Regions from separate parts of the Humibacter ginsengiterrae genome, predicted to be linked through region 2. Evidence: predicted binding sites of a transcription regulator. Region 2 holds the regulator's gene; the other holds the start of a gene.

Region 1 (15,800 bases), 460 kb from region 2:
ACCAGCAGAACTGGCTCGTGACGTCGAGCTCGAAGGTGGCGAACGCGATCTGGGTGGGACAGATCTCGGGCCACCATGACCTCCGCGCCTACGACTACAACGGCACGGAGCTCGCGTACTCGAAGTTCTACGCGGACCGCCTGATCCTGACGGCTCTGGATGCCGCATACGGCGGGTCCGAGTTTGCCACGCCCCCCAGCTCGCTGCTGTACGGATCGTCGAAGAGCTCGACGCAGTCTGGTAATGGCAGCAGCGGGAACACTGGCGGCAACAGCGGCGGAAACAACGGTGGCAGCAGCGGCGGAAGCAACGGTGGCTCCTCGACGAATAGCCCCGTTCCGGCGCCGACGACCTCACCGCTACCGGTGCCGACCAGCAGCGGCCTCCCGTCGTCCGGCGGATAGATGGCTGAACCCACGCAACCTCCGGAGGGTCCCCATGACGAAGTGGAACCGCGCGCGTAGCCTCGAAAAGGTGACATCACGTGCCGCAGCCTGGGGAGCCCTCGCAGGGTTCATCGCAATGAGTGCCGTCGCCGGAGTTCTCGTGGTCAGCGCGGTGACGCCTGCCGTCGCCGTGGCATCCTTGGCGATCAGTGACGGCACGGGCATGTTCGACGGACTGCCCGACTACCTCGCCCCACAGCCGCTGGATCAGACGACCACCTTCTACGCGACGAAGGGCGGCCAATACGTGCCGATCGCCACGTTCTACGCGCAGAACCGTGAGGACGTCGCCTGGGACGCGATCTCCCAGTCCGTGAAAGACGCGGCCGTCGCCACCGAAGACCCCCGGTTCTACAGCGAGGGCGGCATCGACGTCTTCGGCACCGTACGGGGGGCGCTCTCGACCGCGAGCGGCAAGGACGTTCAGGGCGGATCATCCATCACCCAGCAATACGTGAAGAACATCCTCGTGCAGCGCTGCGAGCAGAACGACGCCGTCGACCCGGATGCCTCCCCCAAGGTGCAGAAGCAGCAGCAGAACAAGTTCGAGGCCTGCTACACCGACGCCACCGGCGTGACCGTGCAGCGGAAGGTGCAGGAGATCCGGTACGCGATCGGCCTCGACAAGAGGTACAGCAAGGACCAGATCCTGCTCAGCTACCTGAACATCGTGGGTTTTGGGGGCCGTGTCTACGGCATCCAGGCGGCCGCCCAGTACTACTTCGGAACGGATGCCAAGAGCCTGACCCTGCCGCAGGCCGCGACCCTGATCGCCATCCTCAACAACCCGAACTACCTTCGCATCGACGACGGGTCGACATCGTCCGACAACGTGGCGGCCAAGGGTTTCCCCGCCACTACTGAGCGACGCAACTACGTGCTGCAGCGGATGCTCGTGAATCACAAGATCTCCGACGCCGAGTACAAGCAGGCGGTCGCCACGAAGATCCAGCCGCACATCACGCCGAAGCTGTCCGGATGCTCGAGCGCTGTCAGCGTCGATGCCGGCTTCTTCTGCGACTACGTGCAGCGCATCATGCTGACGGACCCGGTGTTCGGAAAGACCGCAGAACAGCGGCAGGCGCTCTTTCAGCAAGGCGGGCTCAAGGTGTACACGACCCTCAACCTCGACCTGCAGAACAACGCACAGGCGGCGCTGAGCAACTACATCCCGCCGACGTACGGCAACCTGGATCTCGGCGGGGCGAATGTGGCAATGGAGGTCGGAACGGGCCGAGTGGTCGAGATGGTGTCGAACAAGCAGTTCGACGACAGCGGTAACGCGCCGCCCGGCACAACCTCCGTGAACTATGCGACCGACTACGCGTACGGCGGATCGGACGGTTTCCAGGTGGGTTCGTCGTTCAAGGCATATGACCTGGTCGCTTGGCTGGAGGCAGGGCACTCACTGTACGAAACCGTGAACGCGAATGTGCACTCGTTCCCGGAGTCTCAGTTCGCGACATGTGGTGACGGGTTCGGCAACGTCGTGTGGCCCGTTGCAAACGATGAGTCATCCGAAGGCGGTTACATGTCCGTCCTTCAGGCGACCGAAGCATCCGTGAACACTGCATTCGCGATGATGGCGACCAAGCTCAACCTCTGCGACATCTCGAACGCGGCGCAGGCACTCGGAGTGCATCCCGCCAATCCGGCGCCTCACTCCGAAGGCGGCAACCCTTGGATCATCAACCCGCCGATGGTGATCGGAAGCGGTAACTACATCGCTCCGCTTGCGCAGGCGCAGGCCTACGCGGGGATCGCGAACGGCGGAAAGACGTGCACCCCGATCGCGATCGACAAGGCGGTGGATGCCAACGGAAAAGCCATAGCGGTGCCGAAGACCACGTGCACGCAGGCGATTCCGGAGAACGTCGCCGCGACGGTCACCTGGGCGCTGCAGCACGTGATGACGGCGGGAACGGCGACGGGGGCTAACCCGAACGACGGTGTTCCGATCATGGGCAAGACCGGAACGACGGACTACGCGCACGAGAACTGGCTCGTGACCTCTACCTCGAAGGTGGCGCAGGCCACCTGGATCGGACTGATCTCGGGTGCCACCGACATGCACTACGTGTACTTCAAGGGCATCCAGGGCAACAACGTGAAGTTCAACGTGGTGAAGCAGGTCGACACCGCGCTCGACAGCGTCTACGGCGGAAGCGCGTTCCCTGCACCCGACAACACCCTCATCTATGGCAACCGTTCGAAGCCGCCGGCGACGAGTAGTCCGAATCCGGGCACAGGCGGCAACGGCGGCAACTCGGGTGGCGGCAACGGTGCGAACCCGCCGGCACCGGCACCGGGACCGGGAAAGCCCGGTAAGGGCCATGGATGATGCGCGCTCGGCGGCTACCTTCTCGTCGTGAAGCGCCCCTGCCAACGTGTATCCTTATGGAGGCCTTTGACGGGCCATCGGGGTGTGGCGCAGCTTGGTAGCGCGCTTCGTTCGGGACGAAGAGGCCGCAGGTTCAAATCCTGTCACCCCGACCAATGAAAAAGGGACTGCCTTCAGGCGGTCCCTTTTTTCATTCGCCCGGGTGCTGGGGTATGGGCACCTGCGAAGCAGCGAATACCCCGACGCTATGAGGAGAGACACTGATTCGCGTTCGCAACGGGTAGTGGCACCTCATAGGTGTGTGCTTTGCTGTCGCTGTGTCCCGAATGCGCCGCATCAACGAGACCATCGGCCGGCTGACTGGTTTTCAGCTCCGCAGGGTCTCACGCCAGCAATCCGGTCCGAAGGCTACCGGTGGCTCGGAGCGGAGCGATTCGGGCCGTGCCGAACCGAAGATCCCGAACGACTTCGACGACGAGATGGCATCCATCATCCGTGCCGTCACGCCGTTCACGATGACGAACGTCGACAAGCTGCACGCGCTGATCACGGCGACACGGTACGTGGCGCAGCATGACATACCGGGCGACGTCGTCGAGTGCGGAGTCTGGCGCGGGGGGAGCATGCACGCAGTGGCCCGCGCCCTTGCCGCGTGCGGCGACACCAGTCGCGAGCTGTATCTCTACGACACGTTCGAGGGGATGACCGAACCCACCGAGAAGGATGTCCGCTGGGATGGCGTGCATCCGGCGCGCTGGCTGAAGCACTCGGAGCACAACAAGCGCAACAGCGCGATCTGGGCATACGCATCGCTGGATGAGGTGAAGGCCGGGTTCGAGAACGTGCCGTATCCGAAGGAGCGGCTTCATTTCGTGCAGGGACCCGTCGAGCAGACCGTTCCGGGCATCCTTCCCGAGCACATCGCCCTCCTGCGGCTGGACACCGACTGGCACAGCTCGACCGCGCACGAGCTCGCGCACATGTACGACCGGCTTGTGCCGGGCGGCGTGCTCCTGCTCGACGACTACGCGCACTGGCAGGGCGCCAGGGAGGCGGTCGACGAGTGGCTCGAACGCACGGGAGAGAAACTGTTGCTCGTGCGCATGGGAGGCGGCCGCATCGCGGTCAAGCCGGGACTCGAGTCCTGAGCGCGGATTCGTCGCCGATCGGGCTCGGACGCTAGGGCCGCCGACTCAGGCGAAGAGTTCCGCGACGAGCTCGAGGGAGTGCACGCGGGCATCCGATTCGGCGGCTCCCGACGCGATCATCAGCTCGTCGGCGCCCGTCGAGGCGAGCAGAGAGGCGAGCCGGTCGCGCACCACCTCGGGTGTGCCATACGCCTGCCGGGAGTTCCGGTCGGCGATGAAGTCCAGTTCGAGCTGGCTGAACTGGTAGGTGGCAGCCTCCTCGACCGAGACGGGCTCAGGTTTCTGACCTCGCCGCATCTGCAGGAACGAGATCGCAGCCGGCAGCGACTGCCTGCGCACCTCGTCCGGATCCTCGTTCGCCAGCACGGTGACGGCGATCATCGCGTGCGGCTTCTCCAGTGTCGCGCTAGGCGTGAACCGCTCGCGATACAGCTTCAGCGCCTCCTCGGTGTGCTCCCCCGCGAAGTGATGCGCGAAGGCGAACGGGAGCCCCAGGGCGGCCGCGACCTGGGCGCTGTATCCGCTGGAGCCGAGCAGCCAGATCTCGGGCAGGTCGCCGAGGCCGGGAACGGCGCGGATGCCGGCGAGCGGGTCATCCGGCGCGAAACCTCCGGTGAAGAAGCCGAGCAGATCCAGGAGCTGCTGCGGAAAGTCCTCGGCACCCAGAGCATCCGCGCTGCGCCGAAGAGCCGCCGCAGTCGCCTGATCCGCGCCCGGTGCGCGGCCGATGCCGAGATCGATGCGGTCGCCGTACAGGGCACGCAGCGTGCCGAACTGCTCCGCCACGACGAGCGGGGCGTGGTTCGGCAGCATGACTCCTCCGCTGCCCACGCGGATGTGGTCGGTGCGCGCGGCGATTCCCGCGATCAGCACGGCCGGCGCGCTCGACGCGACCGCCGGCATCCCATGGTGTTCCGCGACCCAGAACCGGTGGAACCCGAGCCTCTCGGCCGCTTGCGCGAGACGGATGCTGCCGGCGACGGCATCCGCATTGCCCGCGCCCGCCTCGCGGCTGGCCAGGTCGAGGACGTTCAGGGGAACCTTGCGGAGTTCGGTCACCTTCAGTTCAACCGCCAGGTGACGTCAGGATTCCCGGCAGACGGCGGCAACCCCGCTGATCTCGACGAGTGCACCGGGAACCCCGAGCCCGGCCACCTTGGCAGCCGTCACCAGAGGTGGCGCGTCGTCTCGGGCGAGCCTGCCGGCTATCGCACCGTACGCGGCCCTCACGTCCGCACGTTCGTCGAACAGAATGTTCCACTGGATGATGTCCTCCAGCGTCGCGCCGGCCGCCTCGAGCGCGACGACCGCATTCTCCAACGCACGCACCGACTGGTCGGAGATGTCGTCGGAGACAACCACACCCGTCTCGTCCACGCCGTTCTGGCCGCCCAGATACACGGTCGTCGAGCCCGGAGGCACGATCGCCACATGACTGAAGGCGGGAGAGCGCACGAGCCCGTCGGGTTGAAGGAGTGTGATCGACATGAGAGCCATCTTGTCGAACCCCTCCGACACCGACGACCGGGCCGTCAGGTGAAGTCCGGATCCGGCTCACTCGCATAGGCGACCGCGGAGCCACCCAGAGGCCAACGACGGCGGCCGTTGTTCAGAACACCGCCGCTCTCCTGCAGGTAGCAGGCACCGCAGAGCGACTCGTAGACCACGTCGTCGCCGTCCTCGATCGCGACCTGATCGCCGTCGAACACGAAGACCCCGTTGATCGTGCGGGCGTTGAAGATGGCCTTGCGTCCGCACCGGCAGATCGTCTTCAGCTCCTCCAGGCTGTGCGCCACCTCGAGCAATCGGCGGCTGCCGGGGAATGCGACCGTCTGAAAGTCGGTGCGGATGCCATATGCCAGCACCGGAATATCCTCCAGGATCGCGATCCGCAGCAGGTCATCCACCTGGGCTTCCGTGAGAAACTGCGCCTCATCCACGAGAAGGCAGCTGACGTCGCGACCGAAGCGTGAGACGGTTCGCTCGCGCAACACCTGGAACCGGTGGTAGAGGTCGGCCTGCGGGTCGATCGTGAAGTCGGCATCCCGCGTCACACCGAGGCGGGAGACGATGGCCGCGTCGCCCTTCGTGTCGATCGCCGGCTTCGCGAGCAGTACGCGGTGGCCGCGCTCCTCGTAGTTGTATGCCGCCTGCAGCAGCGCCGTGCTCTTGCCGCTGTTCATCGCCCCGAACCGGAAGTACAGTTTCGCCACCCCGATATCGTATGGCGCACCGTTATTTCAGGTCAGGTAGCCGTCCTCGGCGGCGCGGCGGATCAGGTCGGAGCGCGTGCTCGTCGGCCTGCCGACTCGTTGATACTTCTCTCGCACGCGCCGCAGATACGTCTTCGCCGTCTCGAACTGCACGTTCATCGCGCCCGCGACCTGCGAGGTGGAGTGACCCTCCACGTAGAGCAGGAGCGCCCACCGCTCGCCGTCGCTCAGCTTCGGCTTCGTGAGCGGCAACGCGGTGGACGCAACGTGCGTGGGTTCGGCGGCATCGGCATCCGTGAGTCCCATCACCGCCTTCGCGGTCGTCATCACCTCGCGCACCGGCTGCGCCTTGGAGAGGAACGCCAACGCGCCGGCTCCGAGGCAGCGTTCGCGTTCCTCAGGGGTGTCGAGCGCGGTCAGCACGATGACGGATGCTCCGGCCGCGCGGCAGGTGCGCACCCGCGCCTCGATGGAGACCTTCTCGGTGAGGTTGAGGTCCATCAGCACGAGGTCGGTGGGGAACGCGGCGGAGTGCACGAGTTCCACCCAGGTAGGGGCGGCGACGACGAGCTCGAACAGTGGCTCGTGCTCGCGGATCCAGTTGGAGAGGCTGTCGAGCAGCAATTCGTGGTCGTCGAGGATGCCTACCCGCACCGGGGTGCGGCCCTCACGCGGGGACAAAACCGAACCTCATGATCATCGTGGAGCCGTTTCTCGAGATGGCGGCATCGCCGCTCAGCGAACGCAGCACGCTGACGAACGGCCGGGCCGTGCGCCGCACGAATCGCCAGTCTGCCGCAATGCGCATCGAGAGTTCGAATCGCGCGCTCTCGGAGCTTTCGACGGTGGGATTGCGCTGCACGATGATGGCCGCACCTGCCGGGTCGAGGGCACCGATGCGCACCGACTCCACCAGGAACGCGCTGAACGCGGCACGTGCGTGCGGCGGCATATGCGGCAGCAGCCGTTCGGGATCGCGCACGGCGTGCCCGTCGATCCGGGTGTCTGCCAGAAGGCCGTCGAACCAGGTCACGCGCAGTTGCTCGAGCGCGTGTTCCCGCAGCCCCGCCGACACAGCCGTCGCGGTGTCGATGTCGACCTGCGTGATGCTTCCGCGGTCGGAGATGGATGCCAGCAGCGGCAGCGTCGACTGCCGCAATTCGTCGAGTTGGGCGCGGCGAAGGGCATCCTGTTCGAGCATGCGGAACTCGGGCTCCAGGGCGCGCATGCCGCGTTCGGACGACGCCGTCCATTCTGAGCTGAACCTCGCGATGACGGCGCCGATCGTAGCGGCGACAGAGGCCAGCACGAGCACGGGCGTGGCCGCGACGACGGCGTACACATATGGTGTGTTCACGATGGAGAGGGAGGTGTGCTGCGCGGCGGCCAGCAGTCCGACGACGAGCGCACCGAACACGCCGAAGACGATGATCTCCCACGGTGGTCGCATCCAGAGCAATCCGAAGACGATCAGCGCGATGCCGATCTGTCCCCAGTCGTCTTGCACGAGCCGGTTGTGGCCCCACGTCGACAGTGCGGAGAGCACGGCGGCGCCCACGGCCGCTCCGACGATGACGGCCGCGCCTCCGGCGCTGAGGCGCCCGACGGAGGGATGCACGGCGATCGACAGCGCGGTTCCGGCCGCGATGAGCAGGCACAGTGCCGCAACCGCGAGCACGGGCGCGACGATCTCGTTCCGGTTCAGGATGCTCTGCACCACTGCGTATCCCACAGACATCCCACCCAGCAACGGCGCGAGTCCCCACGCCGCCATCGCACCGATCGGATCGAGCCGGTTCGGTGCACGGTCGAGGATCACCTCGTGCATCAGACGACATCCTCCGAACGGATGAGCGGAACCACCATCAGCACGGAGGTGCCAGCGCCCGGCTTCGAGAACACCGAAACGGACCCGCCGACGCGTTCGACCCGCTCGATGACCGAGTGCATCAGGCCCATCCGGTCGTTGCCCTCTGCGGTGAGCATGCCGACATCGAAGCCGCGGCCGGCATCCACCACGACGAGGGAGACGGCACCGCCGGATGCCGAGAGCATCACGTCCGCCGCTGACTGTCCGGAGTGCTTCAGCACGTTCACCAGGCACTGGCGGGCGGCAAGCCCGACGGCGCGGCGAGCATCCGGCGTCAGCGACGTGTACGGGCCGAAGTCTCCGGAGACGTCCACGACGAGGCCGGCGTCGCGGGCCTGGGCGATCGCCTGCGCGAGTTCCGTTGCGCGCCAGTCCCGTTCATCCGTCACCGCGAGAGCCTGCACGCGTTGCGTCTCGTCGGTCCAGTGACGGATGTCCGACTGCAGCCGTTCACGGAACGCCTCCGACACCGGGCCGGGAGCGGCGGTCGCGATGGCGGCCAGTTCGCTGAGGGTGGTGTCGTGCAGTTCGGCGCGCAACTCGGCCACGAGCGCTCGGCGGAGCTCGTCGGCGTGCTGCCGGCGGAGCATCCGCATGATCAGCGTGTGTGCGCCGCGGTGGGCGCTGCGAGTCACCCCGTGGAACAGCAACAGCGCCATGAAGAGCACGTAGGTGGCCAGCGAGATCGAGTCGAAGCGGAACTGCCGGTGCGCCACCGTCGCGGCCGCGAACACGGCAAGGTCGCCGACCGCATACGCGACGGTCGCCCAGAGAACCCCGATGCGGGCATCCGACCCGGATCCGCCGATCAGCATCAACGCCACAAGGGGCAACGCCACCACGAAGAGGTTTGTGTCGGTGTAGGTGACGGTCTGCTCGAGCAGCGCGAAGGTGTACGCGAACGTGGATGCCACGCCGACGGCGATGTAGGCGACCATCGCGGTCAGGCTCGGCTTCACCATCACCACGACCATGAGCGCTGCCATCGGCAACAGTGAGCCGGTCGCCCACCAGCGCACGTCGACATCGAGGAACAGGCCTGGGGCCAGCACGGATGCCGTCGCTGAGGCAAGGCAGATGAGCGCAGCAACCTGCGTCGACCGGGCGACAGCGAGGTTGCCAGCTTCGCGCGCCACCTGGGCCGGAACCCCGAGAGACATCGTGAGGATTATGACACGACGATGCGCCCACTTGTACCCCAGTTCTGTACCCCGGTGGAGAGCGGCTTCGCGAGTGCGTGTTTCGGGAAGAACGGCGTTCGCTCAGAACAGCGTCAGACGTTCTTCCGGCGCGACCGGCTTCGGTGCGCCCGGAGCATTCGCTGCGGGCGACGCCTCGAACCGCACGCCGCTTTGCAGGCGCGCTGCGTCAGCAAAGCCTGCGTCATCCCGGGCCCTTCTCCGGCGCACCCGATCGCCGTTCTCGTCGCGCACGGTGTTCAGCGCCGCCGACCGCACGCCTCCGGTGACCGGATCCTCCTCGCCGCGCTGGAGGCCGTGCGCGGCGAGGAGCGGTTTGATCCGTGCGGCGAGCCACTTGCGGTACTCCACCGGCGCGTACGCCTTCGATCCGTACATAGCCCGGTACTTGTCGACGAGCTCCGGGTGCTCCCGCTCCAGCCACATCATGAACCACTCCTTCACGCCCGGCCTGAGGTGCAACGCCGTGTACAGAACCGAGGTCGCGCCCGCATCCGCTGCCGCGGAGAGCGCCGAGTCGAGATGCGCCCGGGAGTCGGTGAGGTACGGGAGGATCGGCATCATGAACACCGAGCAGTCCAGGCCGTGTTCACGCACGGCCCGCACGGTCTCGAGCCTGGCCTTCGTGCTCGGTGTTCCCGGTTCGACCGACTTCTGCAGCTCGTCGTCGTAGACCGCGATCGACATCGCGAGGTCGACGGGAACCCGCGTGGCGGCATCCGCAATCAGATCGAGATCGCGCCGCAGAAGCGTGCCCTTCGTGAGGATGCTGAACGGAGTGCCCGAGTCCGCGAGCGCCTCGATGATGCCCGGCATCAACCGGTAGCGTCCCTCCGCCCGCTGGTATGGATCAGTGTTGGTGCCCAACGCGACCGGATGCCTCGCCCAGCTCGGTTTGGTGACCTCACGCCGCAGCACGTCGGCCACGTTCACCTTCACGATGATCTCGCGGTCGAAGTCCGTCCCCATGTTGAGCTCGAGGTACCGGTGGGTGGGCCGCGCGAAGCAGTTGTGGCTTACCACGCCGTTCGCCACGAAGTCGCCGGTCTCGGTTGTGAGGTCGACCATGTCGAGCTCGATGCCGAGATCTTGAACGGAGATGACGCTCAGATCGACCGAGGCCTTGATGGCAGTACCGGCCATGGCGAGCTTGCTTGCACTGCCTCCGACGCCGAACCCGACCAGGGAGTTGTTGGTCGTCAGGTACGGGCGTTGCGCCCTTCCGCTCATGGCACCGGTGACGTACTTCCAGCCACGTTCGGTGAGAAATCGATGGTCAGCGCTCGCGACGAGCTCGGTGCCGTCCGCGAGAGTTATGCGGTGGGCCCGTTTCCGCGTACCCCATTTCGCCAGAACTCGACTCGGCTCATAACGTCGGTAACGGCCCTCGACGCGTGTGCCCATCACGACGTCACCCACCGTGATCTCACCCAACGGTCGCTGCCTGCCATCGGCCATGAGGATGCTCGTATCGGGCGTCAGGCAGTAGGCACAGGCATGCTGGCAGCCCCGGTACGGGTTGATCGTCCAGCCGAACGGGAGGGCGCCTCCGCCGCCCGGAACCTTGTTCAGTGCAGACTTTGCCAGCACCTCATGGAACGTGACGCCGGCGAACTCAGGCGTGCGCACGGAACGCACGAGGTTGTTGAGCTTCGCCAGGCCGGGCAGGGCATCCGCCTGCTCGACCGTGATCTCCTGACCGCTCCACCGCACAGTTTCATTCGAACATATCTTCGACGACTACGCAAGCACAATGACCGGAGCTTCGCCGGAACCTTCCAGGGCTGTCCCGTTTACGGCTACACCTCGTTCAAGTCGCGCAGATGGCCCTCATGAACCCGTTGTAGGGACGATCTGCGCGACTTGAACCGACCGGCGGAGCGGCCGACCGGCGGAGCGGCCGACCGGCGGAGCGGCCGACCGGCGGAGCGGCCGACCGGCGGAGCGGCCGACCGGCGACCTACGGCGCCGGTCAGCACACGGTCGCCGCCATCGGCGTCAGCGCGAGCTCGTCGCCCGACCAACGTCGGCGCAGCCAGCGGTCGTGGCTGGCCACGACCACCGCGCCGGGGTAGCCGCCGAGGGCATCCTCCAGTTCCCCCGCGAGGGCGAGCGACAGGTGGTTCGTCGGCTCGTCGAGCAGGAACACGTGCGGCGGCTTCGCGATGATCAGCGCCAGCGCGAATCGGCGCTGCTGGCCGACGGACAGCGACCCGACGGGTCGGTCGAGGTCGCGCGGAGCGATCAGGCCGAGCGAGGTGAGCGGCAGCTGTTCCGACCGGCGTTCCCCCAGCGCCTTCGCGTAGAGGGCACGGGGTGTGGCCGCCGGGTCGGCGAACCGCACGTCCTGCTCCAGCAGCCCGACCCGAAGGCCCTTGCGGCGGGTGACCATCCCCGAGTCCGAGGTGATAGTGCCGGCGAGCAGCCCGAGCAACGTGGACTTTCCGACGCCGTTGGGTCCTGTGACGAGCAGCCGGGCATCGGGCTCGACACGCAGACGCTCGACGTGCAGGCGGTGGCGCACACGAGCATCCGTGACCTGGATCAGCGTGCCTGCTGCGTCGTCGAGCCCGTGCGAACCGCTCGGGATGCCCGCGAACGTGAGCACGGCGGGCGGCTTGCGCACCTGGTTGCGTTCGAGTTCGTCCACCCGGCCCTGAGCGTTGCGCACGCGCCTGGCGATCTGGGCATCCACCCGAGCGCCCTTGAACGGAGCGATGTACTTGTCATTGTCCCGCGCGGCGCGAGGTGCGTGCGTGGAACGGGCGGTGACGGCCGTGGCATGGCGTAGCCGGTTCAGCTCGTCCTGCTCGTCGCGGTACTGCCGTTCCCAGCGCTCGCGCTCGGCAGCCTTGTGCTCGAGATACGCACTGAACACGCCCTCACCCGTGGCCGGCCTGCCGAAAACCGTCGCCCCGTTTCCGGATGCCTGCACCGACTCGCGACCCGACGGCCCGGATCCGGCTCGCCCGGCGTCGTCGTTCCGCGCGGCGACACTCGTACGCGAAGGGTCAAGATCGACGAGCGCCGTCGCGACGGCGTCGAGGAACACGCGATCGTGACTCGCGAACAGCACCGGACCGCTCCATTCGGCCACCTGTCGCTGCAGGAACTCCACGGCGTCGTCGTCCAGGTGATTGGTGGGCTCGTCGAGCAGCAGGGCGTCCGGCCGGCTCAGCAGCAGCGCCGCCAGCGCGAACCTGCTGCGCTGACCACCGGACACCTCGCCCAGCGTGCGGTGCAGCGGAATGCCCTGCACGCCGAGCCCCGCGAGCACGCGGTCGCGGCGCGCATCGATGCTCCAGACATCCGCTCGCTCGGCCGCGGCGAGCGCCGCGTCGTATCGCACGGCTGCCCGTTCCAGCGACTCCGGATCGGATGCCTCGCCCAACGCAACGCCCGCCGTATCGAGTTCACGCTCCACGGCGCGCACCTCGGCGAGGGCGTGCTCGACGAGGGAGTCGAGCGTCTCATGCGGAGCGAACCGCACCTCCTGCCACAGCAAGCCGGTGCGCGACGGGCGCGCCACGGCTCCTCGGTCGGGAGCCTCGGCCCCTGCGAGCACCCGTAGCAATGTGGACTTGCCCACGCCGTTCTCGCCGATCAGCCCGACGCGGGAGCCGGGCGGAACGGTGAGTGAGACATCCGTGAGAACGGTGCGGATGCCGTACCGCACCGAGACGCCGTCGGCGCGGATGTAGTCGGCGACCGTGGCGGGCGCCGAGATCGAGTCGACTGCGGGCTCTGTGGGGCCAACGCCGCTCGGCGTCGCAGCAACATCTGCGGGCGCCGCATCGAAGGGGGGAAGGAATGAGGAACGTACTGGCATGGAACCGCCTCTCCGGGCTTGAGCCCTGGAGCCGGCACGACCACGAACGGCCGTGCCGGCCCGAATCGGTTCGCTCGAAGGCCGCCGACAACGGTCGGCGCGAGCGGAAGGATCCCGCCGGGCGTTGGCCCCGAGGTCAGAATCGGCCGGACGACCCCATGAAGCGCGCGCGAAGCACGACCGTCACGGTGACGGATGACCGTTCTTCGCCGGGTGCGCTGCGGTGCGACATCGATGTATCGCGGATCCGCAGGGGTCGAGCCTCATGCGCGGGACGAAGGGTGGTCACTTCTTCATAGCTCGCGAGACGTTACCAGCGCGCCGGAGCTAATGCAACCTCAGTCGTCGAGCCCGAGCACCTTCGAGGTCTCGGCGATCACCTGTGCGGCCTTCTCCGGCTGGTCGTTCAGTGTGGTGCCCATGGTCGGAATGAGTTGCTTGAGCTTCGGCTCCCACTGCGTCCACTGCTGCGGGAAGCACCGCTTCAAGAGGTCCAGCATGATCGGCACGGCCGTCGAGGCGCCTGGCGATGCGCCGAGCAGGCCTGCGATCGAACCATCGGATGCCGCGACCACTTCGGTTCCGAACTGCAGCACGCCGCCGCGTTTGGCATCCTTCTTCATGACCTGTACGCGCTGACCGGCGGTGATCAGCTCCCAGTCCTCGCTTTTGGCGGTCGGCATGAACTCCTGCAGGGCGCGCAGCTTCTTCGCCCGCGTCGCCAGCAGCTCGGAGACGAGGTACTTGACGAGCGCGAAGTTGTCTCGCGCGACGGCGAGCATGGGCCCGAGGTTTCCTCCGCGGACGGACCCGGGGAGATCCCACCACGAACCCTTCTTGAGGAACTTCGGGCTGAAGCCCGCGTACGGGCCGAACATCAGCGACGCCTCGCCGTTCACGACCCGGGTGTCCAGATGCGGAACCGACATCGGCGGCGCGCCGACGGCCGCCTTGCCGTACACCTTCGCGTGGTGCTGCGCGACGAGCTTGGGATTGGTGGTGCGGAAGAACTTGCCGCTGATCGGGAACCCGCCGAAGCCCTTGATCTCCTTGATTCCGGATGACTGCAGCAGGTGCAGTGCGCCGCCGCCGGCTCCCACGAACACGAACCGGGCATCCACCGTGTGCGGGGTGTTGCCGACGAGGTGCCGCACGTTCAGCCGCCAGTTGCCGTCCCTGGTGCGACGGATGCTCTTCACCCGGCAGTTGAGCCACAGCTCGCCACCGCGCTCCACGAGCCCGTCGAACAGGGCGGTCGTGAGCGCGCCGAAGTCCACATCGGTTCCGGCGGTCATGCGGGTCGCCGCAATCGGCTCACGGGTGCGGCCCTTGATGAGCAGCGGTGTCCACTCGCGGATGACCCTGTGGTCTTCGGAGTACTCCATGCCGCGGAACAGCGGCTGGTCTTTGAGCGCTGCGTAGCGCTTGCGGAGGTACTTCACGTTCTCGCCCCCGCGCACGAACGTCATGTGCGGCGTCGAGCTGATGAACGAGGTGGGCAGTTCACCCTTCTGCGCGAGCGACGACCAGAACTGCCGGCTGAGCTGGAACTGCTCGTTGATGCTGATCGCCTTCGCCGGGTCGACCGTGCCGTCTTTCGCCTCGGGCATGTAGTTGAGCTCGCACATCGCGGCGTGCCCGGTTCCCGCGTTGTTCCACGGGTTCGAGCTCTCCTGTGCCACCTCGCCGAGAACCTCGTAGACGCGGATCTTCCAGTCAGGCTGCAGCCGCTGGATCATGGTGCCGAGGGTCGCGCTCATGATGCCCCCGCCGATGAGAACGACGTCTAGCGGGGCCCGGGAATCACTCACTCGAACAATTCTATGGGCGCGCCGGTGGTGCCGCTGACGGGCGCCGATCGCTCAGCTGCGGTACCGCTCCCCCACCGGGATCTCCACCGGCACGGTGTTCCCCAGCGGGGCGAGCGGGCAGGCCCAGGCCGGGTCGTACGCGCAGCTCGGGTTGTACGCGAAGTTGAAGTCCAGCACGAGCGTCCCAGGCTCCGATCCAGGGCCGAGGTCGGCGCCCTTGATCGTGTCGAGCAGGTAGCGTCCGCCCCCGTAAGTGCCGTCGGGCCGTCCTGCGGAGGCATCCTTCACCGGAAGGAACAGCCCGCCGCCGTACGAACGCAGCCGCCAGACATCCAGCGCGCCGACATCGGGTAGCCGCACGACGCCGATGCGCTCGAACGGCACGACGCCGTCGGTACCGGTCTCGACATCCAGATCGGCCGGTTCGGCCTGCTCGATCGTCAGTTCGAACCGCCACTCCGGGTCGTACTGCGGTACCGGCAGCCCGGCGAAGGATGCCCGATCCTCCGGCAGCAAGGGCGTCGACGGATGCGTCGCGAAGAGAGCATCTCGCTCGACGACCCAGGCGGCGTGGGCAGCTGACGCGTCTTCGTCGGCGAGCTCCCGTACCAGCTCGTACAGCGCGAAAACGCGACGGCGCCAGTCGGCCACGTCGACTGCTGTCTGGATGTTCGTCATGCGTACATGATCGTCTCTCGGGCCGCCGGATGGTCGTCGTCGCCGGCTCGAATCGGCCGCCCGGCCCTGCGAGCACCAGGATTCGGACATCTTCCGACAAGATGCGGTCATCGGCCCCCGATGCGTGCCTTTCGTGTCGGATGTGCACTCGACACTGATGCCATGGCCGACGATCGACACCACGGAATCGGGCTCGCCCAGGGCACGGCCCTATACGTGGCGGCCGTGCTCGGAACCGGCATCCTGCTGCTTCCCGCGCTCGCCG
Region 2 (15,800 bases):
CTCCCTGTCTACGCGCGGCTTCTTTCCGAGTTGAAGGCGGCGGGCGCCGAGTGGGTCCAGCTGGACGAGCCCGCTCTGGTGAGCGAGAGCCTCGACGACACCCGAGCCGACCTGCTCGCCGCAGCCCGCGTCGCCTACGAGGCGCTTGGCAGCGCGTCCGACCGGCCGAGCCTGTTGGTCGCGGCGCCCTACGGCAGTCTCGACGACGCCCTTGCGGTGCTCGCCGCCACGAACATCGAGGCGATCTCGCTCGACCTCGTGCGCGGAAGCATCCCGTCGCAGCTGGATGCCGACACGAAGGCGGCTCTGCGCGGTAAGACCGTGGTGGGTGGTGTGATCGACGGCCACAACGTCTGGCGCGGCGACCTGGAGGCCGCGTTCGGTGCCCTCGAGTCGTTGCTGGCGCTGTCGCCGAACCTCGCGGCATCCACCTCGACCTCGCTCCTGCACGTGCCGCACGACGTCGACGATGAGCCGGCGCTGGACGACGGGCTCAAGTCCTGGCTCGCGTTCGCCGACCAGAAGGTCGGGCAGGTCGCTACGCTGGCGCGCGGCCTGGAGGATGGGCACGAGGCGATCCAGGAGGAGCTGGCACAGGCGTCCGCCGCTCTTTCCGACCGGCTGGGTGCGCCCGGTGTGCGCGACGGGGCTGTGCGCGCTCGCGCCGAAGCGCTCACCGACGCGGACTTCCGGCGCGGTGACTACGCAGCCCGGCTCGCTGCTCAGGATGCCGCGCTCGGTCTCCCGCTGCTGCCCACGACCACGATCGGCTCGTTCCCGCAGACCGGCGACATCCGGCGCGCACGTGCACAGTTCGCGAAGGGCATCATCACCGAGGCGGAGTATCTCGGGCTCATGCAGGCGGAGATCAAGCGCGTCGTCGATCTGCAGGAGGAGATCGGCATCGACGTCATCGTGCATGGCGAGCCGGAGCGCAACGACATGGTGCAGTACTTCGCCGAGAACCTCGACGGCTTCGCGGTGACGCAGAACGGCTGGGTGCAGTCGTATGGAAGTCGTTGCACCCGGCCGTCGATTCTTTGGGGAGACGTGTCTCGCCCGAAGCCGATCACGGTCGAATGGTCGACCTACACCCAGTCGCTGACCGATAAGCCGGTGAAGGGGATGCTCACCGGCCCGGTCACGATTCTCGCCTGGTCGTTCGTGCGCGACGACCAGCCGCTCGGCGACACGGCACGGCAGGTCGCGCTCGCGTTGCGCGATGAGATCGCCGATCTCGAGTCCGCGGGGATCCGGATCGTGCAGGTGGACGAGCCCGCGTTGCGCGAGCTGCTCCCGCTCAAGAAGAAGGATCAGGCGGACTACCTCGACTGGTCGGTCGGCTCGTTCCGTCTCGCCACGAGCGGTGTCGGCGACGCGACGCAGATCCACACCCACCTGTGCTACTCCGAGTTCGGCGTCGTCATCGACGCGATCCGCAACCTGGATGCCGACGTGACCAGCATCGAGGCTGCGCGCAGCCGCATGGAGGTGGTCGACGACATCAAGGCCAGCGGCTTCGACCACGGCATCGGCCCCGGTGTATACGACATCCACTCTCCGCGCGTGCCGTCGGTGGGTGAGGTCACCGAGCTGCTTGAGAAGGCCTTGGGCGGTATTCCGGAGCGGCAGGTATGGGTGAACCCGGACTGCGGTCTCAAGACGCGTGGATACGACGAGACGGTCGCGTCGCTGAAGAACATCATCGAGGCGACTCGGGCGGTTCGCGAGAAGCAGCCGGCGTAGTGAACGACGGCGGATGCCGACGGCTGCCGTCAGCCGCTGGCATCCGCCGTAAGTACGCGGTCGAGCTTCGCGAACGTTCGTCTCCGGTTCTGCGCGTAATCGTGCTCGGAAGCGCCGCGGAGCTCGCCGTGCACGAACCGCATCGCGGTGCCGTGTACATCCGGCGCGAACTCGACGGTCACGTGCACCGACGACACGGCCGAGTTGCCCGCGGGTGTGATCAGACCGCGCGCAGCACGGCGACGACCTTGCCCACCACGTCGGCGAAGTCACCGAGGATCGGTTCGTATGCCGAGTTGCGCGGCAAAAGCCAGGTGTGTCCGTCCCGTTGCCGGAAGACCTTGACGGTGGCCTCCCCGTCGAGCATCGCCGCGACGATGTCGCCGTTCTCCGCAGTCTTCTGCTGCCGCACTACTACCCAGTCGCCATCGCAGATCGCGGCGTCGATCATCGACTCGCCCTGAACCTTCAGCATGAACAGCTCGCCGTTGCCAACGAGTTGCCGGGGGAGCGGGAATACTTCCTCGACCTGTTGTTCCGCCGTGATGGGAACACCGGCGGCGATTCGGCCCACCATGGGCACCATGGTGGCGTCACCGACCGGGATCGACGTCTCGAAGTCCGTTGAGGCTTCGGCGCGCCCCGTGCCCTCTGGCAGGTCGATCAGCACCTCGAGCGCGCGAGGCCGGTTCGGGTCGCGGCGCAGGTATCCGCTCAGCTCGAGCTGACCCAGCTGATGAGCCACGCTGGAGAGCGACGCGAGTCCGACCGCGTCGCCGATCTCACGCATGCTGGGCGGATACCCGCGCTTGCTCACCGAACGCTGGATGACCTCGAGAATCGCGCGCTGCTTATCGCTGAGGTTCTTGCGCCGCCGCGTGCGCGGCTTCTCCACGCGGCTACCGCGGGCAGCTGAGCCCGCTACGGCCGCGGCAGAGGACTGCCGGCCATCGTGCTGTGGGCCATCGACGTCGGTCAACGTGCTCTTCCTCTCGTCATCGGCGGTCTGCGCTGCTCCTGGGGAGAGATCCGCCGAGGTGATACCCGGTCTACGACGAACGTTTCGAACGTCTCCTGCGGCGAATGCCCCGGGCCTCTCGTAACGAATGTCGGTGGTGCGTGTTGAGGTGTTCCTGACAGATCGAAACTCTATCCGGGTTTCGGCCTGGATCGGCGACTTTGTTCGAGCGTGTTGACAACTCGAACGAGGCAGATCCGAACATACCGTTGAAATCCGCGAGAATCGAAGATAGGTTCGGAACACGGGTTCGAGACTGAAGGGAGACGGTCATGACGACCATCGCACTGGCGCACTCCGCCCGAAACATTCCGGCTGCGCCCGTCCGTCTTCGCGCAGCGGCCGATGCCCGGCCCTCGCGCGTTCGCACTCGCCTCACGCGTCGTGGCCGCGTCGTGCTGTCGGCGCTCATCGTTCTGCCGCTCCTCGTCGGCGGCGGGGCCCTGCTTGCCAGCGGCGGCGCCATGGCGGGCATCCAGTCCCCGAGCGCGTCGTTCCATCACCTGACGGTGCAGCCGGGCGAGTCGCTGTGGAGCATCGCGGAGCGTGTGGCCCCGCGCAGCGACCCGCGTGACGTGGTCGCCGCGTTCGTGGACCTGAACGGATTGTCGTCGAGCACGATCCAGGCAGGAGAGCAACTGGCGATCCCGCATGAGTTCGACGAATCGAGCCGGTGACAGGTCGCCCTAGCATTGACGAGTGATCTCGTTCTCCGACCTCCCGCTCCGTGATGATCTGCGCGGCAAGTCGCCGTACGGCGCGCCGCAGTCTCCTGTGCCCGTCGCACTGAACGTCAACGAGAACACCCATCCGATTCCGGACGACGTCGTGGCAGACATCCTCCAGTCGGTCGGTACGGCGCTGAAGGGCGCGAACCGCTATCCGGACCGGGAGTTCTTCGAGTTGCGCGAGGCGCTGGCCGGCTACTTGGGCCATGGTCTGGATACCTCCAACATCTGGGCGGCGAACGGCTCCAACGAGGTGCTGCAGCAGATTCTGCAGGCGTTCGGCGGCCCCGGACGCAGCGCACTCGGCTTCGCGCCGACCTATTCGATGTATCCCCTGCTCGCCGCCGGCACGGGTACCGAGTGGATCGCCGTTGATCGCGAGCCGGACTTCGTCGTCACCCCCGACCACGCGGCCGCCGCAGTTCTGGAGCACCGTCCGGACGTCGTCATCCTGTGCGCACCGAACAATCCGACCGGAACCCCGCTCGAGCTGGACGTCGTCGAAGCGGTCTACGACGTGACAGACGGCATCGTGGTCGTCGACGAGGCGTACCAGGAGTTCATGCCCGAGGCTGCGCCTAGTGCGCTGACGCTGCTTCCCGGTCGTGAACGGCTGATTGTTTCTCGCACGATGAGCAAGGCGTTCGCTTTCGCCGGTGTGCGGCTCGGGTATCTCGCGGCCGACCCCGCCGTAGCAGATGCCCTTCGTCTCGTACGGCTGCCGTATCACCTGTCGGTTCTGACGCAGGCGGCCGCAGTGGCCGCTCTGCGGCACTCCGGCGAGATGCTCGCGACGGTGCACGACATCGTCGTTCAACGAGACCGGATCGCATCACGACTGGCGGAGCTCGGCTTTGCCGTGCACGACTCCGGCAGCAACTTCGTGCTGTTCGGCGGTGTGGACGACCCGCACGCGATGTTCCTCGCGCTGAAGGAGCGGGGCATCCTGGTGCGCGACGTCGGCATCCCCCATCACCTGCGCGTGAGTGCCGGCACGGAGGCGGAGACCACGGTCTTCCTCGATGCCATGGCCGAGCTGACTGCGGCACCGGCGTCCGCGACGACGGCGAGCACGGCCACCTCGCTCAATTAGGCTTGACGGCATGAGCAGCCGCAGTGCGAGCATCCGCCGCGAGACCAGCGAGTCGAGCATTGAGCTGTCGCTCGATCTGGACGGCACGGGCCGCAGCAGCGTGCACACGACGGTGCCCTTCTACGACCACCTGCTCACCGCGTTCGCCAAGCACTCGCTCACCGATCTGACGGTGCGTGCCAAGGGGGACATCGAGATCGACGTACACCACACCGTGGAAGACGTCGGCATCGTCCTCGGGCTGGCGATCAGGGATGCCCTGGGCGACAAGTCCGGCATCTCGCGCTACGGCGACGCGACGGTGCCGCTCGACGAGGCGCTCGTGCAGGCAGTGGTCGATATCTCCGGGCGGCCGTATCTCGTGCACTCCGGTGAGCCGGCCGGCTTCGAGCACCACCTGATCGGCGGTCACTTCACAGGATCGATGGTGCGCCACGTCTTCGAGGCCATCGCGTTCAACGCCGCGCTCACCGTCCACGTGCGCGTGCTCGGCGGTCGCGATCCGCACCACATCGCGGAGGCGGAATTCAAGGCATTCGCCCGCGCCTTCCGGCAGGCGAAAGCCCTCGACCCGCTCGTGCAAGGCATTCCGTCGACCAAGGGCGCACTGTGACGAACGGCACGGCCGACGGCTCTTCGCCCACCGTCGTCGTGCTCGACTACGGTTCGGGCAACGTGCACTCGGCGGCCAAGGCGCTCGAGGCGGTCGGAGCGGATGTCACGCTGACGAGCGACCGGCACGCGGCGATGGATGCCGACGGGCTGGTGGTACCTGGCGTTGGCGCCTTCAAGGCGGTCGTCGATCAACTGCGGGCGGTGCACGGCGCCGAGATCATCGACCGGCGTCTCGCAGGCGGGCGCCCGGTGCTCGGCATCTGTGTGGGCATGCAGGTGCTGTTCGAGCGTGGCGTCGAGCATGGGCACGACGCGGAGGGCCTCGGCGAGTGGCCCGGCACCGTCGAGCGGCTGGAATCCGGCGTGCTCCCGCACATGGGCTGGAACACGGTGGATGCTCCCGTCGACTCTGTGCTCTTCGACGGCGTGCGCGATGAGCGCTTCTACTTCGTGCACTCGTATGCGGCCCAGCGCTGGGAACTCGAGCCATCGGGCCGGTTCCAAGCCGCAAAGCTCACCTGGGCCGACCACGGCGGCCGATTCGTCGCCGCCGTGGAGAACGGACCGCTCTCCGCCACCCAGTTCCACCCGGAGAAATCGGGTCGCGCAGGTATGCGGCTGCTGAGCAACTGGGTGCAGAGCCTGCCCGTCCTCGCCGCCTAGGCTGCGGCATCCGATCGTCCTCTCGCCTTCAGTCCGCGTCATCGAAAGAGCAAGCCACTCATGAGCCCCATCAGCGACACCCCCGAACTCGTGCTGCTCCCGGCCGTCGACATCGCCGACGGGAAGGCGGTGCGGTTGACCCAGGGCGAAGCGGGAAGCGAGACCAGCTACGGAGACCCGGTCGATGCTGCGCAGGAGTGGGCGGAGCAGGGTGCCGAGTGGATTCATCTGGTCGACCTCGATGCGGCGTTCGGCCGCGGCCACAACCGTGACGTGCTCAAGGCGGTGATGCGATCGAGGCACGACGTGAAGATCGAGCTGTCGGGCGGCATCCGCGACGATGCTTCGCTGGAGCACGCACTCGAGCTCGGGGCGAAGCGCGTGAATCTCGGCACCGCGGCGCTGGAGAACCCGCAGTGGGCATCCGACGTGATCTCGCGCTACGGCGAGGCGATCGCTGTCGGTCTCGACGTACGTGGAACCACCCTCGCGGCCCGCGGGTGGACGCAGGACGGCGGCGATCTCTGGGAGGTGCTCGCACAGCTCGAAGACGCCGGATGCGCGCGCTACGTCGTCACGGACGTCACCAAGGACGGCACCCTGCGCGGGCCGAACCTTGACCTTCTGCGTCAGGTCACGGCTCGCACGGACCGCCCGGTGGTCGCCTCCGGCGGAGTCTCCAGCCTGGACGACATCGTCGCCCTCCGAGAGCTCGTCCCGCTCGGCGTGGAGGGCGCGATCGTCGGAAAGGCGCTCTACTCCGGCGCTTTCACGCTTCCGGAGGCGCTGGACGTTGCCCGGCGCTGAGGGCTCCCGTCACCGCTTCGGGTCGACCGACCGGGCGGACTCGGCCGGTCTGCCGTGGGAAGGGCGCTCCTTCGAACAGGTGCAGGCGTCGAGCGACGACGGTTCGGCGGATCCGGCTCTGCTGACCGCCCTGACCGCGTTCGGGCAAGGAGCTGCAGGTCAGCGGGCCGTGGTCGATGCGCTCCGTTCCGCGCGTCTGCTCGTGCCTCTGCTCGCCCAGGCAGGCGATGTCGGCGAGACACCCGATGGACACCTCGTCGACAAGACGCAGGAGCTGTCGATCGCCACCGTGCGGGCGCCGGACGGCCGGGCGGTGCTCCCCGCGTTCTCGTCCGTGCAGACCATGATTGCGTGGAATGCGCTGGCGCGCCCCGTTCCCGCCGTCGGGCCGCGCGTCGCCTTGGCGGCGGCGAGCGAGCAGACGGAGCTCGTGGTGATCGACCCGACGGCTCCCACCGAGTTCGTGCTCCGCCGTCCCGTGGTGAAGGCACTGGCCACGGGGGAGCCGTGGACGTCGCCGTGGCAGGACGACGCCGTCTTCGCGGCCTTCACCGAGGCATCCCGGCACGAACCGGCCGTGCAGGCAGTGGCGCTCTCGGCCGGCGACCCGACTGCCCGATTGCAGGGCGCCGAGGTCGTGGTGACGCTGACGCTGCGCCCCGGCCTCGACCGGGATGCCCTCGACGCCGTCGTGACGCGACTCACGTCGGCCTGGGCCGCCTCGGCACTCATCGCGGATCGCGTCGACTCGATGACCCTCCGCCTGCGTTCCGCAGACTGAGCGGAACCGGTCAGTTCACCGGGCCGGTGTACTTCTCTCCCGGTCCCGAGCCGGGTGCATCCGGGATGGCGGATGCCTCGCGGAAAGCGAGCTGCAGGCTGCGCAGGCCATCGCGCAGACTGCGCGCGTGCTGGTCGCCGATGTGCTGGGCGCTGGCCGTCACCAGACCGGCCAACGCGTCGATCAGCTTGCGGGCCTCGTCCAGGTCCGTCTGCGCATCCGGGTCGTCGGCGAGCCCGCACTTCACGGCGGCTGCGCTCATCAGGTGCACGGCCGTGGTGGTGATCACCTCGACGGCCGGCACATCCGCGATGTCGCGCGTTGCCTCTGCCAGCGCCGCATCTTCGGCCTGCAGTGCGGCATCGCCTCCGTCGAATCGGTGGATGTGCTGATCGGACATGGGGCCTCCGCGGCAGGTGGACATGGTGAAGGGCATCGGCGGACGATTCGGCTGGCGACCCGGTTGTCTGCTAAGCTGTGTCGGGCTTTCGGAGCATCATGCCCCGAAAGGAAAAGTGGAGACTCTCCCACCCGCGATGACCGCTTCATCAGGTTACCGGGTCGTTACGCACTCCGCTTCGCACGACGAAAGTCGCCGAGGCTGACGAAAAGGGTGCGGGATGCGCGGCCGTGCGCGAGCACGGATCGCACGTGTGTGAGACCTCTGCCGACCACCTGCGACGCCGTCGCGGGTGCCGTTCACAGCAATGTTCGATCAGAGGAGACACGCATCAGCGATCCCCGTACCAATGACCGTATCCGCGTGCCCGAGGTCCGCCTCGTCGGCCCCGGCGGAGAGCAGATCGGCGTCGTCAAGATCGAGGTCGCCATTCGTCTCGCGCAGGAAGCAGACATGGACCTCGTCGAGGTGGCTCCGAACTCGAAGCCTCCGGTGGCCAAGATCATGGATTACGGCAAGTTCAAGTACGAGGCTGCGCAGAAGGCCAAAGAGGCCAGGCGCAACCAGGCGAACACCGTGCTGAAAGAGGTGCGGTTCCGCCTCAAGATCGACAAACACGACTACGAGACGAAGCGCAAGCGCGCCGAGGGATTCCTCAAGTCCGGCGACAAGGTCAAGGCCATGATCCTGTTCCGCGGGCGCGAGCAGTCCCGGCCCGAGCAGGGCGTGCGCTTGCTGCAGCGGTTCGCCGAGGATGTCGCGGAGTTCGGTTCCGTGGAATCGACCCCGACCATCGACGGCCGCAACATGGTCATGGTCATCGGCCCCTTGAAGAACAAGTCGGAGGCCAAGGCCGAGGCCAACGCACAACGTGCCGCCAACCGGGCGCGCTCCCAGCAGCAGCGATCCGGCGAGACGGCCACCGAGGCGGAAACCGAATCCGCCACCGATGAGGAGAAATAATGCCCAAGCAGAAGACCCACTCCGGGGCCAAGAAGCGTTTCAAGCTCACCGGCAGCGGCAAGGTGATGAAGCAGCAGGCCGGCATGCGCCACCACCTGGAGCTCAAGACGAGCCGTCGTACGCGCCGCCTGAACCAGGACCAGGTGCTTCCGAACGTCGACGCCAAGGTCGCCAAGAAGCTCCTCGGCAAGTAAGCCGACACGACGCGTAAAGGAATTACGAACAATGGCAAGAGTGAAGAGGGCCGTCAACGCCCACAAGAAGCGTCGGGTCATCCTCGAGCGCGCCGAGGGCTACCGCGGCCAGCGGTCGCGCCTGTACCGCAAGGCGAAGGAGCAGGTCACCCACTCGCTGGTCTACAGCTACCGTGACCGTCGTGCCCGCAAGGGTGACTTCCGTCGTCTGTGGATCCAGCGCATCAACGCCGCGAGCCGCCAGAACGGCCTGACGTACAACCGCTTCATCCAGGGTCTGAACCTGGCCGGTGTCGAGGTGGACCGTCGCATCCTTGCAGAGCTGGCCGTGAACGAGCCCGCCACGTTCGCCGCGCTCGTCGAGACCGCGAAGAAGGCGCTGCCCGCTGACACCTCCGCCCCCAAGGCTGCATAGGCAAGAACAGGACGGCCCGGCTCCCATGGGGAGTCGGGCCGTTCCGCATGTCCCGGGAAGGAGCGTCCGGCAACCTGCAAGCCCGGCCAACGGCTAGGCTGAGCGCGTGCTCGACAACCCCCGGTCGCCAAGGGTCCGTGCCGTCGCCAAACTCGCGAAGAAACCGGCGCGTGCCGACACCGGGACATTCTTGCTGGAGGGTCCGCAGGCGGCGCGCGAGGCGCTCGCGTGGCGTCCGGAGCTCGTGGTCGAGCTCTTCCTCACCGAGCACGCGCTGCGCAAGCACGATGACGTCGTCGCACTGGCCAGGCAGGCGGAGGTGCGTACGGAGCTCGTGGCTGAGCACGTGCTCGACGCGATGGCGGATACGGTCACGCCGCAGGGGTTCGTGGCGGTGTGCCGGCAGTTCCCGGTCTCCCTCGACGCGGTCTTCGACGCGTCACCACGACTGATCGCGGTGCTGGAAGAGGTGCGCGATCCGGGGAACGCGGGCACGATCATCCGTGCCGCGGACTCGGCGGGAGCGGATGCCGTCGTGTTCTCCGGCCATACCGTCGATCTCTACAACCCGAAGGTCGTCCGCTCGACGACGGGTTCGATCTTCCACGTGCCTGTGGCGGTGGCCGCCACCATCGACGCCGTGCTCGAGCAGGCCAAGACTGCGGGACTCCGCGTGCTCGCCGCCGACATGGCAGGCGATGACCTGCTGCTCGCGCGCGTGAGCGGCGAGCTCGCCGAGCCGACCGCATGGGTGTTCGGCAACGAGGCGCACGGGCTGTCCGACGAAGCCGTAGCCCTCGTCGATCGGGTGATCACGGTGCCCATCTACGGGCACGCCGAGTCGATGAATCTGGCGACCGCGGCGTCGGTGTGCCTGTACGAGTCGGCGTTCGCGCAGCGATCCTGACGAGCAGGCTCAGCCGTTCCGTACAGCTGTGACCACCATTGCGGCGTAGTCCATCGTGAACGACCCGCCGGCGACGTCGATCGCCTGGCCGATTTCGCGCAGCAGCGGATCGAGCCCCTCGGCGGGCACCTGGTTGAACCCGCCAGAGGTCGGCAGCCCGTCCAGCCATTCGTTCCGGGTGTACTCCCGGCGCCAGTCGAATCGCCACTGCTCGGCCTTGCCGAATGCGCCGGATTCCCGGATGCCCGCACTCGCCTTGTCCAGCTGCGACGCGTATCCGGACAGCCCCGCCGAGATCCCCCTGGCGAACGGCGTCCCGGGCAGAGCGCGTGCGAGCGCGGCATCGAACGCGGCTCCGAGCTCCGGTGGGAACTGCATCACGTTCCAGAACACCGCAAGCCTTCCACCGGGCCGGAGCACGCTCCCGGCTTTGGCCGCGCCCGCGACCGGGTCGATCCAGTGCCACGTCTGCCCGGCGATGACGAGGTCGAAGTCGCGGCCGGCAGAGTTCCACTCTTCGAACTTCGCCACCTCGACGTCGAAGCCGCGTGCCCTGGCGAACTCGGCCATGCGGGCATCCACGTCCACTCCCGTGATGCGTGCGCCGCGGTCGCGAAACGGCAGAGCGGAGATGCCGGTGCCGATGCCGACGTCGAGCACGTCTGCCGTGTCAGAGACGGTAGGGGTTTCGGAAAGAACCCGGTCGGCCAATTCGCTCGGGTAGCGCGGGCGGGCGCGGTCGTAGGCCGCGGCGTGAGCACCGAACGACTCCGCCATGTCTCGCGCGTTATGGGATTCGGATGCCGTGAAGCGCTCGGGTAGAGTGACCATGCGCCCACTATAAGTGGGCACGTGGCCACTATCGAGCGCGATCGCGCTGAGCGAACGAGAGGACTGCCGTGGTGCCCACCGGAGTCGCCTTGCAGGATGCCCGCGCTCGCCTCTTCGACGCCGCGGACCGGGTCGTGCTCCGTGATGGCCCGAGTGGCCTGACCAGCCGCTCCGTGACCGAGGAGCTCGGTGTGGCGAAGGGCGTGCTGCATCGCCATTTCGCGGACTTCGACACGTTCCTCGCGGAGTGGGTGGAGCGCAAGACGGCCGGCCTCCGGAGCCTCGGCGGCGATCTCCGAGCCCGAGCCGGAACGTCGAGCGTGATGGAGAACCTGAGCGAAGCGTTGGTGCGTGTCTTCGATCCGCTCGGGCTGGCGGCCATCCGCATCGTCATCGCCCGGGACGCGGTGCGCGCCAGGCTGCGGGCATCCGGCGACCACCCCCTGTCGTATCTCGGCGAAGCGACGAGCATGCTCACGTCGTATCTCACCGAGGAGCGCGATCGTGGTCGCCTGGCGTCGCCCGCCGAGCCGCGGACACTCGCGCTCGCGCTGATGGGCTCCGGTCACCTTCTCTTCGCCGGAGAGCTCGGCGCCACGCCGTCTCGGAATGCCGTCGACGAGGTGGTCGCCTCGATCGTGGCGGGTGCGAAGCCGGGATTTCCGGCCCCGGGCCCTGCGTAGACTTGATCTTCGTGCCAGAACCCATCCAGATCACCGAATCCGCGGTGCGCTCGGCGGTCGAGGCGGCCCTGGCCGCGGTCGACGCAGCCTCCGGTGTCACGGAACTCAAGGCGGCCCGCGCGGCGCACGCCGGCGAGCATTCGACGCTCGCCAGGCTCAACGCCGGGCTTCGCGATGTGCCCGCCGACCAGAAGGCCGCGCTCGGCAAGCTCGTCGGGCAGGCCAGGGGACGAGTGAACCAGGCGTTCGCCGCCAAGGAGACCGTGCTCGCCGAGGCGGAGAACGCCAAGCGGCTGGCGGAGGAAGCGCTGGACGTGACCGAGGTGGCGCTGCCCGGTCGTGCGGGGGCGAGGCATCCACTCTCCGTGCTGCAGGAGCGCATGACCGACATCTTCGTCGGCATGGGCTGGGAGGTGGCGGAGGGGCCGGAGCTGGAAAGCGAGTGGTTCAACTTCGACGCGCTCAACTTCGACGCCGATCACCCGGCGCGCGCCCTGCAGGACACGTTCTTCGTCGAGCCCCCTGAGGCGCACCTCGTGCTGCGCACGCACACCTCACCGGTGCAGGTTCGCGCGTTGCTCGAGCGGGAGCTGCCGGTCTATGTGGTCGCGCCGGGTCGCGTCTACCGCACCGACGAGCTCGACGCCACCCACACCCCCGTCTTCAGCCAGATCGAGGGCATCGCCGTCGATAAGGGCCTCACCATGGCGCACCTGCGCGGCACGCTCGAGCACTTCGCCCGTGCGATGTTCGGCGATGAAGCGAAGATCCGCCTGCGTCCCAACTATTTTCCGTTCACGGAGCCGAGCGCCGAGATGGACTTCTGGCAGCCCGGCGCGAAGGGCGGTGCCCGTTGGATCGAGTGGGGCGGCTGCGGCATGGTGAACCGCAACGTGCTGCGCTCCGCCGGCATCGATCCGGATGTCTACAGCGGCTTCGCTTTCGGCATGGGCATCGAGCGCGCGCTGCAGTTCCGCAACGGACTCGGCGACATGCGAGACATCGTCGAGGGAGACATTCGCTTCTCTCAGCAGTTCGGAATGGTGGTCTGATGCGCGTCCCCCTGAGTTGGCTCGCCGAGTACGTCGACGTCATCCCCGGCTCCACGCCAGAGGACGTGCACGCGGCGCTCGTCAAGGTAGGGCTCGAAGAGGAGGAGATCCACCGCTTCGACATCTCCGGACCGGTCGTCGTCGGCGAGGTGCTCGACTTCGTCGAAGAGCCGCAGACCAACGGCAAGACCATCCGCTGGTGCCAGGTGCGCGTGGCGGATGACGGCGAGCCGGCGGCGGACGGCGGAGACGCCGTGCATGGCATCGTCTGCGGCGCCCGCAACTTCCTCGTCGGCGACAAGGTCGTGGTGACGCTGCCGGGCTCCGTATTGCCCGGTCCCTTCCCGATCGCGGCGCGAAAGACCTACGGTCACGTCTCCGACGGCATGATCGCCTCCGCGCGCGAGCTCGGCCTCGGCGATGAGCACAGCGGCATCCTGCGTCTCGTGGAGCTCGGTATCGACGCCCCGGTGGGCACGGATGCCATCGCTCTGCTCGGCCTCGACGACACGTCCGTCGAGGTGAACGTCACCCCGGACCGCGGGTACGCGCTCTCCATCCGCGGCATCGCTCGCGAGTACGCGCACTCGACCGGTGCGGCGTTCCGTGACCCGGCGCTCGCGGTCGAGCCGGTGGACGCCGACGGCTTCCGGGTGACGATCGACGACGAGGCACCCATCCGCGGCCGCGTCGGGGCGAGCGTCTTCGTCACCAGGGTGGTGCGCGGGATCGACCCCGCTGCACCCACGCCGGCGTGGATGATCTCACGGCTCGTGCTGGCAGGCATCCGCTCCGTCTCGCTCATCGTCGACATCACGAACTATGTGATGGTGGAGCTCGGCCAGCCGATTCACGCCTACGACCTGGCCAAGCTGACCGGCGGCATCACGGTGCGTCGCGCGAAGGCGGGGGAGAGCATCCGGACCCTCGACGGGCAGACGCGAGCACTCGACCCGGAAGACCTGCTCATCACCGACGACTCCGGCCCGATCGGACTCGCGGGCGTCATGGGCGGTGCGAACACCGAGGTGAGCGAGACGACCACCGATGTGCTGGTCGAGGCCGCGAACTTCGATCCCGTCACGGTCGCCCGCAGCGCACGCAGGCACAAGCTGCCGAGCGAGGCGTCGCGAAGGTTCGAACGAGGCGTCGACCCGGACGTGGCGCGCGCCGCGGCCGCCCGCGTCGTGCAGCTGCTCGAGCAACTCGGCGGTGGCCAGGCTGACGGCCTCGGATCGACCCTGCACACGGTCGAGCTGCGCGAGCCGATCCTGCTCAGGAACGGCTTCGTCAGCACCCTCGTCGGCGCCGAGTTCACCGACGAGGAAGTGCGTTCGTCGCTCGCCGAGATCGGCGGAGCCATCGAGCAGACGGAGGGCGGGCTCATCGTCACGCCGCCCAGCTGGCGTCCCGACCTGAACGACGAGTCCGACCTGGCGGAAGAGGTCGCCCGCATCGTCGGCTACGACCGCATCCCTTCCGTGCTTCCCGTCGCGCCGCCTGGCCGCGGCCTCACGCGCGGGCAGCAATTGCGCAGGCAGGCGGCGACCGCGCTCGCGGGAAGCGGCCTCACGGAGGTGCTCGTCTACCCGTTCGTCACACAGGCACAGAATGACCTCTACGGGTCGGCGGATGGTGAGCCGGTGCCCTCGGTGCGCCTGGCCAACGCACTGGATGCGTCAGTGCCGTTCATGAGGGCGTCCCTGCTCCCAGGGCTGGTCGAGACGGCCAAGCGCAACCTGTCGCGTGGCCTGACCGATCTCGCCCTGTTCGAGATCGGCCTGGTGTTCCGTCCGGCCGGGCCGGTGCGTGGAACAGCGCAGTTGCCTCCTGGCGCAGTGCTTCCGGAGCCGAGCGTTCTCGAGCAGCTGGCAGAGGGTATCCCGGCACAGCCGCGCATGGTCGCCGCGCTTTTCACGGGGGAATCGACGCCGAAGCAGCCCGGTCTCGCCGCCGTCGCGGCCGGCATCGCCGATGCCCTCGCAGCCGTGCGCACGCTGCAGACAGCGCTCGGTGTGCCGCTGACCGTGCGCCAGGGCTCCCACAAGGCGCTGCACCCGGGCCGTACGGCTGAGGTGCTTATGGGCGGCGAACCGATCGGGTACGCCGGTGAGCTGCTGCCGCAGGTGGCGGAAGATGCCGACCTGCCGCGTGTGGTCGCGGTGCTCGAGCTGAACCTCGACCGGATGCTCGCCGCGGCCGGCCGGGACATCGAGGTGACGCCCATCTCGACATTCCCGGCGGCGACGCAGGACCTCTCCCTGGTCGTCGACGCTGCCGTTCCCGCGGCGGATGTGCTGGCTGCGGTGGTCGAGGGCGCAGGCGAACTTCTCGAGCATGCGCACGTCGTGGACGACTATCGCGGACCGGGCGTGCCGGAGGGCACGAAGAGCCTGACGTTCGCGCTGCGCTTCCGTGCCCCGGATCGCACGCTCACAGCTGCCGAAGCAAGCGAGGCCAAGCTTGCCGGAGCTCGTGTGGCCGGTGAGCGCTTCAGTGCGACTGTCAGGGAGTAGTACACGCGGGCGAGCAACCGCGTGTGACGGGGCGGAAGCCTCGATTCGTCGACCCAGTCGGATGCCCGCTATGCTGGCTCGCATGTCTCACGCTCGGCGCACCGCGATCGCACAGGTCTTCTCGACCCGTGCCCTGCGCCGACGTCTGGACGCGCGCCGAGGCTAGGCGACGCGTACGTGCCCGCGCTCCAGCGCGGACTCACCGTGGGCGTCGCCGTGCCGACCACCGTTCCACGACTCTTAAGGTAGAGACATGTCCTATTCGGTTGCCGTAGCAGGCGCCTCGGGCTACGCGGGGGGAGAGCTCCTCCGCATCCTGGCCGATCATCCCTCGTTCGACATTCGCACCGTGACCGCGGGCTCCAACGCCGGGTCACCGCTCATCGAC

What was found. Region 2 encodes LexA, which represses DNA repair genes until DNA is damaged. Its sites were predicted from a motif close to TCGAACANNTGTTCGA; they were not measured.
Region 1: ACYVII_RS02695 (Rv2578c family radical SAM protein) is a predicted target of LexA. The motif match lies at 10,939-10,954, and genes of this name have one in related genera.

Annotation. Positions count from the first base shown of each region.
Region 1 covers NZ_BAAGWY010000002.1:22,641-38,440, reverse strand. The annotation lists gene ACYVII_RS02745 (transglycosylase domain-containing protein) at 1-404, shown strand, start outside; gene ACYVII_RS02740 (transglycosylase domain-containing protein) at 475-2,787, shown strand; tRNA gene ACYVII_RS02735 (tRNA-Pro) at 2,866-2,942, shown strand; gene ACYVII_RS02730 (class I SAM-dependent methyltransferase) at 3,114-3,935, shown strand; gene ACYVII_RS02725 (LLM class flavin-dependent oxidoreductase) at 3,981-4,994, opposite strand; gene ACYVII_RS02720 (RidA family protein) at 5,019-5,423, opposite strand; gene ACYVII_RS02715 (thymidine kinase) at 5,468-6,148, opposite strand; gene ACYVII_RS02710 (response regulator) at 6,176-6,829, opposite strand; gene ACYVII_RS02705 (hypothetical protein) at 6,816-7,976, opposite strand; gene ACYVII_RS02700 (sensor histidine kinase) at 7,976-9,178, opposite strand; gene ACYVII_RS02695 (Rv2578c family radical SAM protein) at 9,281-10,930, opposite strand; gene ACYVII_RS02690 (ABC-F family ATP-binding cassette domain-containing protein) at 11,190-13,046, opposite strand; gene ACYVII_RS02685 (malate:quinone oxidoreductase) at 13,385-14,857, opposite strand; gene ACYVII_RS02680 (DUF1684 domain-containing protein) at 14,909-15,535, opposite strand; gene ACYVII_RS02675 (APC family permease) at 15,698-15,800, shown strand, end outside.
Region 2 covers NZ_BAAGWY010000002.1:482,018-497,817, forward strand. The annotation lists gene metE (5-methyltetrahydropteroyltriglutamate--homocysteine S-methyltransferase) at 1-1,746, shown strand, start outside; gene ACYVII_RS04770 (hypothetical protein) at 1,776-1,943, opposite strand; gene lexA (transcriptional repressor LexA) at 1,967-2,641, opposite strand; gene ACYVII_RS04780 (LysM peptidoglycan-binding domain-containing protein) at 3,037-3,441, shown strand; gene ACYVII_RS04785 (histidinol-phosphate transaminase) at 3,464-4,585, shown strand; gene hisB (imidazoleglycerol-phosphate dehydratase) at 4,596-5,198, shown strand; gene hisH (imidazole glycerol phosphate synthase subunit HisH) at 5,195-5,863, shown strand; gene priA (1-(5-phosphoribosyl)-5-[(5-phosphoribosylamino)methylideneamino] imidazole-4-carboxamide isomerase) at 5,924-6,670, shown strand; gene ACYVII_RS04805 (SseB family protein) at 6,657-7,451, shown strand; gene ACYVII_RS04810 (DUF1844 domain-containing protein) at 7,462-7,851, opposite strand; gene infC (translation initiation factor IF-3) at 8,215-8,814, shown strand; gene rpmI (50S ribosomal protein L35) at 8,814-9,008, shown strand; gene rplT (50S ribosomal protein L20) at 9,040-9,423, shown strand; gene ACYVII_RS04830 (TrmH family RNA methyltransferase) at 9,530-10,330, shown strand; gene ACYVII_RS04835 (class I SAM-dependent DNA methyltransferase) at 10,340-11,161, opposite strand; gene ACYVII_RS04840 (TetR/AcrR family transcriptional regulator) at 11,230-11,844, shown strand; gene pheS (phenylalanine--tRNA ligase subunit alpha) at 11,856-12,896, shown strand; gene pheT (phenylalanine--tRNA ligase subunit beta) at 12,896-15,412, shown strand; gene argC (N-acetyl-gamma-glutamyl-phosphate reductase) at 15,666-15,800, shown strand, end outside.